3 regions of the Streptosporangium nanhuense genome follow, and region 1 is predicted to be linked to each of the others. Evidence: riboswitches for the same ligand, from Rfam matches in the RefSeq annotation. Region 1 holds a riboswitch; each other region holds the start of a gene.
What was found. Region 1 has a riboswitch for S-adenosylmethionine ahead of AC5L38_RS37055 (glutathione S-transferase C-terminal domain-containing protein). Riboswitches for the same ligand answer to the same signal wherever they lie in the genome.
Positions count from the first base shown of each region.

Region 2: linked by a shared signal. The riboswitch ahead of AC5L38_RS15640 (aminotransferase class V-fold PLP-dependent enzyme) and the one ahead of AC5L38_RS37055 (glutathione S-transferase C-terminal domain-containing protein) in region 1 are both predicted to bind S-adenosylmethionine.
Region 3: linked by a shared signal. The riboswitch ahead of thrC (threonine synthase) and the one ahead of AC5L38_RS37055 (glutathione S-transferase C-terminal domain-containing protein) in region 1 are both predicted to bind S-adenosylmethionine.

Region 1 is NZ_JCADBG010000027.1:34,153-37,417, reverse strand. It holds gene AC5L38_RS37060 (FAD/NAD(P)-binding protein) at 1-617, opposite strand, end outside; gene AC5L38_RS37055 (glutathione S-transferase C-terminal domain-containing protein) at 614-1,549, opposite strand; SAM riboswitch class IV at 1,589-1,701, opposite strand; gene AC5L38_RS37050 (DUF402 domain-containing protein) at 1,754-2,275, shown strand; gene AC5L38_RS37045 (ABC transporter permease) at 2,387-3,148, opposite strand; gene AC5L38_RS37040 (ATP-binding cassette domain-containing protein) at 3,141-3,265, opposite strand, start outside.
Region 2 is NZ_JCADBG010000007.1:101,342-104,606, reverse strand. It holds gene AC5L38_RS15650 (cytochrome P450) at 1-426, opposite strand, end outside; gene AC5L38_RS15645 (TerC family protein) at 454-1,311, opposite strand; SAM riboswitch class IV at 1,544-1,659, shown strand; gene AC5L38_RS15640 (aminotransferase class V-fold PLP-dependent enzyme) at 1,712-3,019, shown strand; gene AC5L38_RS15635 (NADH-quinone oxidoreductase subunit D) at 3,037-3,265, shown strand, end outside.
Region 3 is NZ_JCADBG010000044.1:2,477-5,741, forward strand. It holds gene thrC (threonine synthase) at 22-1,314, opposite strand; SAM riboswitch class I at 1,329-1,469, opposite strand; gene AC5L38_RS42300 (S1 family peptidase) at 1,712-3,253, opposite strand.

The DNA.
Region 1 (3,265 bases):
ACCGGTTCCCCGGCGGGGATGCCGTCCAGGTCGAGGTCCGCCGCGTAGCCGGTGGGCAGGTAGCGCAGCCCCGCGCGCGCCGCCAGGCCGGCCAGCGCGCCCTCCTCCCTGGTCGGGGTCACGTCGCCGTGCCCCTGGGCCAGGATCACCGCGTCCGCCTCGATCGTCCGGCCGTCCTCCAGCGTCACCACCTGGCCGCCGGGGACGTCGGCGAGGTCGACGGCGCGGGCGTCGTGCACGTGCACCCGGACGCCGCGCGGGGCGTTCGCCACCGCCTGCCGGAAGACGTGGGAGAGGTAGCCGTTCTGCACCGGGCGGGAGGCGAACCGGCCCGGGTCGCCGCCGAGCCACTCGGCCAGCGTGGGTCCTGGCCGGATCGGCCCCTCGCAGCGCACCGACTCGTCGGTGAAGAGCGTCACGTCGGCGGCGGCGGAGTTCATCCAGAGCAGGTCCGGCTGGTCGTGGCGCCAGACGCGCCCGCCGCCCGGCGGGTGGGGGTCGATCACGTGGACGTCCAGCGACGGCCAGCCGAGCAGGTCGGCGGCGTTGGCGCAGATGCGCTCCACCAGGCAGGTGCCCGTCGGCCCCGCGCCGACGACGGCGATCGAGGCGCTCATACGGCGGCTCTGCGGTGCGGCTGGTCCCAGTCGGCGCGCAGTGGCTCGACCGGGATCCGCCAGGCGTCGGTCTCGCCCTTCCAGGGGGAGATGGCCGTGAAGTCGGTGTTCTCGCGGAAGGCGGGGTGGGCGTACAGGTCCCTGGCGTAGTCCCACAGGTTGGGGAAGGCGGTCAGCGGGCGCTCGCTGATCCTGGCCGCCGGGTTGTCGCTCAGGTCGAAGCGGAGCAGGGTCGGCCAGAGCCGCACGTCCGGCTCGGTGATCCCCGAGCCGAACAGGAACCTGCGGTCGGCCAGGCGGTCGTCCAGCTCATCGAGGAAGGCGACCACGGACGCGCGCGCCTCGGTGTACGCGGTCTCGGTGGTGGCCGCCGCCACGCGGCCCGCCGCCGTGTTGACGATGTCGTGGATCCTCGTGTTGAGCTCGTCGATCTCCGGCCTGAGCTCCTCGGGGTAGAGGTCGGCCTCGGGGTCGCCGCCGAACCGGGTGGCCAGGTCGATCGTGATGTCGGGGAAGTTGTTGCTGACGATGCGGCCGGTCGTCCTGTCCCACAGGACCGGCACCGAGACGTGCCCGTCGAAGCCGGGCTCGGTCGCCTCGTACGCCTGCCGCAGGATGGTGAACCCGTTGACCGGGTCGGCGCCGCGCCGCTCGCGGAACGCCCACCCGCGGCCGTCGCGCTCGTCGTCGACGTAGGAGAGCGAGACCACGTCCTGGAGTCCCTTGAGGGAGCGCACGATGGCCGCGCGCTGCGCGTACGGACAGACCGCCGCGACGTAGAGGTGGTAGCGGCCCGGCTCGGCGGGGAAGGCGGGTGTGCCGATGCGCCCCTGGAAGGGGTAGCGCGGGCCGGGCCTGCCACCGGGCCGGTAGTGGCCGTGGGTGCCGAGGTCGACGGGGCTCGCGTGGTTCAGTGTGCTGGTCTTCGACATGTGGCACTCCCGGGCATGTCTCGGTGACCCTGGTGAGGGGGTCCGCGCTTGCGGCACGCCCACCGTGCCGCCAGGTCTCCCCCGGGGGCACCCCGCCGCGGTGCGAGGGTTGCCGGTCAGCCGGCCGGGGCTTCTCACTGACACTCTTAACCTATTTAGAAGGTAGGAAATACATAGATCTCTGTCAAGCCTTAGTGTTGGGGAATGTCCTATGAGAGCGTGAATGTGGTCTATCGCAAGTACGACGGATCACTGCACTGGCACCACCGCGGCCTGCTGCTCGGCGAGGACGAGTACGGAGTGTGGACGGGCTGCGTGGCCGACTCCAGCGGCTACAAGGGCGACGGGGACGCGGTCGCCTGGCCGCATCCGTTCGTGATGCTCTTCCCCCGCGACGCCTGGTGGACGGCCGCCTTCAACGCCGCCCCGCACAAGTACGAGATCTACTGCGACATCTCCACGGTGCCGGAGTGGAGGGACGGCGAGGTCACCATGGTCGACCTGGACCTCGACGTGATCCGGATCCGCCGCAACCTGCTGAAGGGCCGCCCGAGCAAGGTCTTCCTGGACGATGAGGACGAGTTCGAGGAGCACCGGGTGAAGTACGCCTACCCGTCCGACGTGGTGGAGAGCGCCCGCGCCTCGGCCGCCTGGCTGATGGAGGCCGTCGGCGCCGGCACCGCCCCCTTCGGCGCCGCGCCGCGCTGGCTCGCCCTGGTCACCTGAGCCCCGGCCGTTCGATCGTCCGGGGTCCGGCGCGGCGCGTCCCGTACGGACGGCAGTGCCGGGGGCGCCCTTCCGGCACGGCCCCCGGCACTCCCCCGCCCTCTCGCGGTCTCAGCGGGTGCGGTTGCGGAACAGCCTGCCGGAGAGGACCGCCGAGACCAGCAGGAAGCCGCCGCACCAGGCCAGCGCCTTCCACGGGTCGCTCCCCACCGGCCGGTCGAGCAGCAGACCGCGCACGGACTCGATGATCGGCGTGGCCGGCTGGTTCTCCGCGAACCCGTGCAGCCACGCGGGCATGGTGTGCACCGGGACGAAGGCGCTGCTCGGGTAGGGCAGGAACATCACCAGGAAGGTGAAGCCGCCCGCCGCCTCCGGCGTCCTGGACAGCAGGCCGACCACGGCCGAGACCGCGGAGACGGCCAGCACGAACACCACCAGGACGCCCGTCGCCGCGGCCCAGCCGGCCAGGCCCGCCTCCGCCCGGAAGCCGAGCAGGAACGCGACGGCGAACACGATGGCGAGCGAGGTGAGGTTGCGCACGGTGCTGGCGGCCACGTGCCCGCCCAGGAACGCCCCGCCGCCGACGTCCATCGACCTGAACCTGTCGACGATCCCCCGGCTCATGTCATGGCTGACGGCGACCGCGGTGAGCGAGGCTCCGTAGGAGGCGCACATGACGAGGATGCCGGGGACGGCGTAGGTGACGTAGTCGACGCCGGTCTGGATCGCGCCGCCGAACAGGTAGACGAACAGCAGCATGACCAGGACGGGCATCAGGAACGAGGTGAGCAGCGCGTCGAGGTTGCGCAGCGACAGGCGGACGGCACGGCCGGTCATGACCGGCCAGGCGACCCAGGCGGCAAGGTCAGACACCGGCCCGCTCCCCGTCCTTCAGCTCCCTGTTCGTCAGCGCGAGGAACGCGTCGTCGAGCGTGGCGCCCCGCACGGTGAACCTCTCGACCGCCGAACGCCCCGGGTCCACCTCGTCCA
Region 2 (3,265 bases), on a different contig from region 1:
CTCGGCGACCTCGGCGATCAGGTCTCCGCCGCCGCGCTCGACGAAGGCGTCCACCAGCTCCCCGGCCATGCGGGCGACCTTGGGGCGGAGCGCCTCGACCATACGGGGGGTGAACGCCTTCGACACCAGCCGCCGGAGCCTGGTGTGCACCGGCGGCTCGACGTCGAGCATCCCCGCCCTGATCACCCGCCAGAACGGGTCCTGGAACCCGGGGTCGTCCGGCCTGCCGAACTCCTGGTGCGAGGCCACGTGCAGGTAGGAGCGGCCGAGCCTGCGGTCCCGCAGCAGCGCGTTGACGTCGGCGTGCCTGGCCACCAGCCACTGGCCGGTCGGCTCGAAGAAGCTGACCGGCCGCTCCCGCCTCAGCTCGTCGTAGACGTCGTAGGGATGGGCGACGAATTCCGGATTCCAGGGATCAAAGAGCACGTAGGCATCGTAATCCCCGGCTCAGGATCAGGCCCGTTCGTCCGGCTTCCCCCTCTCGGCGGGCTCGTCGGCGCGACCCGACGGAGCCGCCTGACCCACCGGGGTCTCCGGGGTCTCCGGGGTTCCCGGAGCGGCCTCGCCCTCGGCCTCGTAGCGGGCTCGCAGCTCGACCGGCTTGCGCTTCGCCTTGCCGCGCATCCGGATGTTCAGCAGCTCCACCAGCAGCGAGAACGCCATGGCGAAGTAGATGTAGCCCTTGGAGATGTGCTGCTCGAACCCCTCGGCGATGAGCACGACACCGATCAGCACCAGGAAGGACAGCGCGAGCATCTTGATGCTCGGGTGCCGCTCCACGAAGCGGCTGATCGGCCCGGAGGCGACCAGCATCACGATGACCGAGACGATGACGGCCGCGATCATGACACCCAGCTCGTCGACCATGCCGACCGCGGTGATCACCGAGTCGAGCGAGAAGACGACGTCGAGGATCATGATCTGGATGATCACCGAGGTGAAGGACGCGGCCACCTTGCCCTCGGAGTGGCCCGAGTCGCCCTCCAGGCTGCCGTGCATCTCGTGGACGCTCTTGCCCAGCAGGAACAGGCCGCCGAGTATCAGGATCAGGTCGCGCCCCGATATCCCCTGCCCGAAGACCTCGAACATCGGTTCTGTGAGCCTCACCACCCACGACAACGCCAGCAGCAGCAGGAGGCGGCTGATCAGGGCGACGGCGAGGCCCAGCCTGCGAGCCCTGTCACGCTGCGCGGGCGGGAGCTTGCTCACCAGGATCGAGATGAAGATGATGTTGTCGATCCCCAGGACGATCTCCAGGGCGACAAGGGTGAAGAACCCTATCCATATCTCCGGGTTGGTCACCCAGTCCATTGCTTTCTCCTTCGTCGGTCGGCGCTTGGGACACACCGTCGGCCAACTGCCCGAACGCTTCTTCGGCTGACTGCCAGGACGACCGGGAGACGCCCGGAGTTCCTCTCCTTCATCACGCTTCGCTGTCAATTCGCCGGGCGCTCCCGAAGGCGCCCGTCCAGGCTCTGATATCGGGTTGATCACATTTCGGACTTGCGAGGCACCGCGGGGTGTCGGTTATAGTTCCCCCGTAGGTCATGAGTGCCAGTGACAAGCCCCGGCTCGCTGGCCGGCAACCCTCGCGTCCGCGGCGGGGTGCCCCGGGTGAGGACCTGGTCCGGCACGAGGTGTGCCGGGCAAGCGCGGGCTCCAGGCACCTGTGTCACGGGTTGGGGTCCGATGACCTCGAAGGAGCCCTGGCATGTCCACCCTGACGATCTTCAGCACCCCCGAGAGCCTCGTCCCCGCTCACGCGAGCACCCCCGAGACCCGTACGCCGGGTGACCGCCCGATCCCGGCCGTGCTCGGCTCGGACCTGGAGGTCCCGGTCAGGGGCGGCAGGCTCGTCCGCTACGCCAACCTCGACTACGCCGCGAGCGCCCCCTGTCTGGAGCCGGTGAGCGCCGCCGTCGCCGCCGCGCTCCCGGCCTACTCCAGCGTCCACCGCGGCGCCGGGTACGCGTCCCAGCTGACCACGGCCCGCTACGAGCAGGCCAGGCACACGGTGCGCGCCTTCGTCGGCGCCCGGCCCGACGACTCGGTGATCTTCACCCGCAACACCACGGACGCGACCAACCTGCTCGCCCGCAGCCTGCCCGAGGGCACCACCGCCGTGGTCTTCGACACCGAGCACCACGCCTCGCTGCTGCCCTGGGAGCGGGCCGTGCGGCTCGCGGCCCCCGCCTTCCCCGGCGAGGCCGTCCGGGCCGCCGACGACGCCCTCGCCTCGATCGACGGCCCCAAGCTGCTGGTCGTGACCGCCGCCTCCAACGTCACCGGGGAGCTCTGGCCGATCGCCGCGCTGGCCCACATCGCCCACCGCCACGGGGCCCGCGTCCTCGTCGACGCCGCGCAGCTCGTCCCGCACCGCCGCCTCAACCTGACGGCGCTCGACCTGGACTACGTGGTCTTCTCCGGCCACAAGCTCTACGCGCCGTTCGGCACCGGCGCGCTGATCGGCCGCTCCGACTGGCTGGCCGAGGCCGAGCCGTACCTGCGGGGCGGCGGCGCGGTGAAGGCCGTGAACGACGACGGCACCGAGTGGCACGACGACCCCGAGGCCCGGCACGAGGCCGGGACCCCGAACGTGCTGGGCGCCGTCGCGCTCGCCGCGGCCTGCGACGCCCTGACCGCCACCGGCTGGACCCCGCTGGTCCGCGAGGAGGAGCGCCTCCTCGGGCGCCTGCGCGCGGGCCTCGCCTCCGTCCCCGGCGTCCACGAGCTGTCCCTGTGGGGCCCGGACCACCCGCGCGTCGGCATCGTCTCCTTCGTGGTGGACGGCTTCACCGCCCGCGAGGTCGCCGAGGCCCTGTCCGGCGACTACGGCATCGGCGTCCGCGACGGCAAGTTCTGCGCCCACCCCTTCGTACGGCACCTGCTGGGCGCCAAGGACGGCGGCTGCGACGACGTCACCGCCTCCGCCGTCCGCGCCTCCATCGGCATCGGCACGACCTCCGAGCACGTCGACCGGTTGGTCGAGGCCCTGCGGGATCTTGCCTCGCGCGGCTGACGTGACAGCATGGCCCTATGACTGAAGGCGCGCCCCGCGAGCTGAACGTGGGAATGGGGGCGGGCGCCGAGGCCGTGCGGGGGGCGTACGGCAAGGAGCTCGCGACCGAGGACATGATCCTCAACATCGGACCGCAGCACCCCTCCACGCACGGCGTGCTGCGGCTGCGGCTCACGCTGGACGGGGAGCGGATCAGCGCGGCCGAGCCGATCGTGGGCTACATGCACCGGGGCGCCGAGAAGCTCT
Region 3 (3,265 bases), on a different contig from region 1:
ATTCAGTACCTTTCACGATTTCTAGGCGATAGCCGCACGGAATGCGTCAAGAGAAGGTCGAATCACCGCGGTCGGGCGGGCCTCCGCGGCCACCGCGTCGAGGGTCTTGAGACCGTCGCCGGTGTTGAGGACCACGGTCTCGGCGTCGGGGTCGAGCCTGCCCGAGGCGACCAGCTTGCGCAGCACTCCGACGACCACGCCTCCGGCGGTCTCGGCGAAGATGCCCTCGGTCCTGGCCAGCAGCCGGATCGCGTCGACGATCTCGGCGTCGGTGACGTCCTCGACCGCGCCGCCGGTGCGGCGGGCGATGTCCAGGACGTACGGGCCGTCGGCCGGGTTGCCGATCGCCAGCGACTTGGCGATCGTGTCCGGCTTGACCGGGCGGATCACGTCGTGGCCCGCCTTGTAGGCGGCGGAGACCGGGGAGCACCCCTCGGCCTGGGCCGCGAAGATCTTGTAGGGCTTGTCCTCGACCAGGCCGAGCTGGATCAGCTCCTTGAAGCCCTTGTCGACCTTCGTCAGCTGCGAGCCCGACGCGACCGGGATGACGATCTGGTCGGGGATGCGCCAGCCGAGCTGCTCGGCGATCTCGTAGGCCAGGGTCTTGGACCCCTCCGCGTAGTACGGCCGGAGGTTGACGTTGACGAAGCCCCACTGGTCACCCAGCTCGTCGCCGATGAGCTCGGAGCAGAAGCGGTTCACGTCGTCGTAGGTGCCCTCGATGCCGATGAGCCTGCCGCCGTACACGGAGGCCATGACGATCTTGGCCTGCTCCAGGTCGGAGGGGATGAACACGCAGGCGTCCAGCCCGGCCCGCGCGGCGGCGGCGGTCACGGCGCCGGCCAGGTTGCCGGTGGAGGAGCAGGACAGGGTGTGGAAGCCGAAGTTGCGGGCGGCCTCGACGGCGATGGCCACCACGCGGTCCTTGAAGGAGTGCGTGGGGTTGCCGGAGTCGTCCTTCACGTGCAGGGAGCGGATGCCCAGCTCGCGGGCGAGGTTGCCGGCGTTGACGAGCTTGGTCCAGCCGGGCGCCATGTTGGGCTTGGTGGCCACGTCCTCGGGGACGGGCAGCAGCGAGCGGTAGCGCCAGATGTTGGTCGGCCCCTCGGCGATCCGCTCCCGGGTCACACGCCCGAAGTCGTACGCGATCTCAAGGGGCCCGAAACACTCGATACAGGCGAAGCTGGGGCCGAGGTCGTAGCGGGCACCGCACTCTCGGCAGGAGAGGGCGACGGCGGGGCCGAAGCGCGGGTCACGCGCGTCGTCGGCACGGCCGGTCGAGGTGGTGGTGTTCTCAGTGGTTGCGAGCGCCATGAAGCGAGGCCTTTCCCTCATCTTCGTCTGGACCACCCTGGTCGCAGACCGGAATTGGCACCTGTCCCGGCCGACCTCGTTCAGATAACGAGTCTTGAACCGGGATGGTTGCCGGGGCTTCGCAGGGCCGGTCCCTCCACCCCTCTGGATGAGCAAATATTCAGTTAGGAACCTGACGCGCAGGTCCCAAGCACTCTACCTCGCCCTGCCGCCCTCCTGACTCCTTGTCTCACTGTGCGAGACACAGCGTGTTATCCAGCGGACAATCGGATCCGGAGCCCCGGTCGCGCGGCACTCGGCACGCGAACTGGACGGCGGGGGCCTCGCCCCTTCCCTCTCGTCGCCGCCGGAAGCGGCCCGCCGGAAGCGGCCCGCCGGAGACGGCCCGCCGGAGCGGTCACGGCACGCTGAACCCCAGCGTGTATCGGCCGGAGCCGCCCGCGGAGAACACCCGGTAGCGGTAGTAACCGGCCGTGCCGGTGTAGGAGATCTTCTCGTCGGGGCCCGCGCCGTTGGAGGTGGCGACGACCGGCCAGCCCGTGCCGTTCCACTTCTGCAGGTACAGATCGAAGTCGGTGCCGTCGGCGCCGTCCAGGCAGCCGTGGTGGACGCCCCTGACGGTCGACCGGTAGTACAGGTTCCGGGGCTGGTAGGCGGACTGGCCGACGGCCAGGGTGCCGGTGTAGGTGTTCGGGAAGCCGGTGCAGGTGCCCGTGACCGGCGGCGGCGGGTTGCCCGCGGTGGTCCTCAGGTCCAGGCCGTAGGCGGTGAGGATCTCGCCGACCGGCTGGAAGTAGGTGGTGCCGCCCTGGCTGCAGTTGCCCGAGCCGCCGGAGGTGACGCCCTGGGCCTGGTCGATGGAGATGAAGGAGCCGCCGGAGTCGCCGGGTTCCGCGCAGACGTTGGTGCGGGTCAGCTGGAGGACGGTGCCCTGGGGGTAGGTGACGCTGGCGTCGCGCTGCTGGATGAGGCCGCAGTGCCAGTCGGTGGTGGAGCCGGACCGGCAGACCGAGGCCCCCTCGATGGCGACGCGGGCGCCGGCGACGGGCACGGTGCCGCCCTCGCCGTTGTCCACCGCCGGGGTGGCCGTCCAGTTGGCGTTGGCCGCGATCCAGGAGTAGTCGTTGACCGGGAAGGACGATCCCCGGAAGGTGCCCTGGGCGACGCGGTTGTAGCCGGTCGTGGTCTCGCCCGTCCTGCCGCAGTGGCCCGCGCTGACGAAGCCGTCCTGGGTGCCCTTGAGAACGGAGAAGCCGACCGAGCATCGGCTGGTGACGCCGATGTAGTAGGCGGTGCCGCCCACCAGGTCGTACAGGGGCAGGGGGAACTCGGTGCTGGGCAGCACGACCACCGCCTCCGAGCTCACCCCCGTGCTCTCGACGAAGTTCTGGGCGTCCTCGGGTTTCGAGGAGAGGACGACCACCTTGTTGCTCTTCACGTCGACGAAGCGAGCGCTCGACACGAGCGGCTGCGGCGGCAACGTGGTGTCGAGCTCCTTCTTGATCTCCGAGAGCTCCGCCAGCGACCTGGGGACGACCTCGGCCGCGGCTCCCGCGGCGAGGATCTCGGGGATGTCGGCGGCGTCGGTGGTGGCCACCACCAGGGTGTGCGCGCTGTTCCCCCGGAGCCAGGTGCCGCCGAAATCGGGGCCGAGCCTCCTGCTCATCTGCAGCGCGATGGGGGTCAGGCGGGCCTCGTTGAGCAGGCGGGCCCGGGCCTGGGCCGGGGTCAGCCCCAGGTCGCGCTCAAGCGCCTCCAGCATGCCCGGCGGCGGTTGCAACGCGCCCGACACGACCGGCACGGCGGTGGCCGCGGACGGGGTGCCGACCGCGGCGGGGACACCCCTCGCCTCGCGTTGGGCACCGGCCGGCAGGGCGGCCAGGGCGAGCGCGGTGACCGTCAGGACGCATGCCGTGGTGACAGCGTGTCTGCGGGGCATGTGATCTCTCCT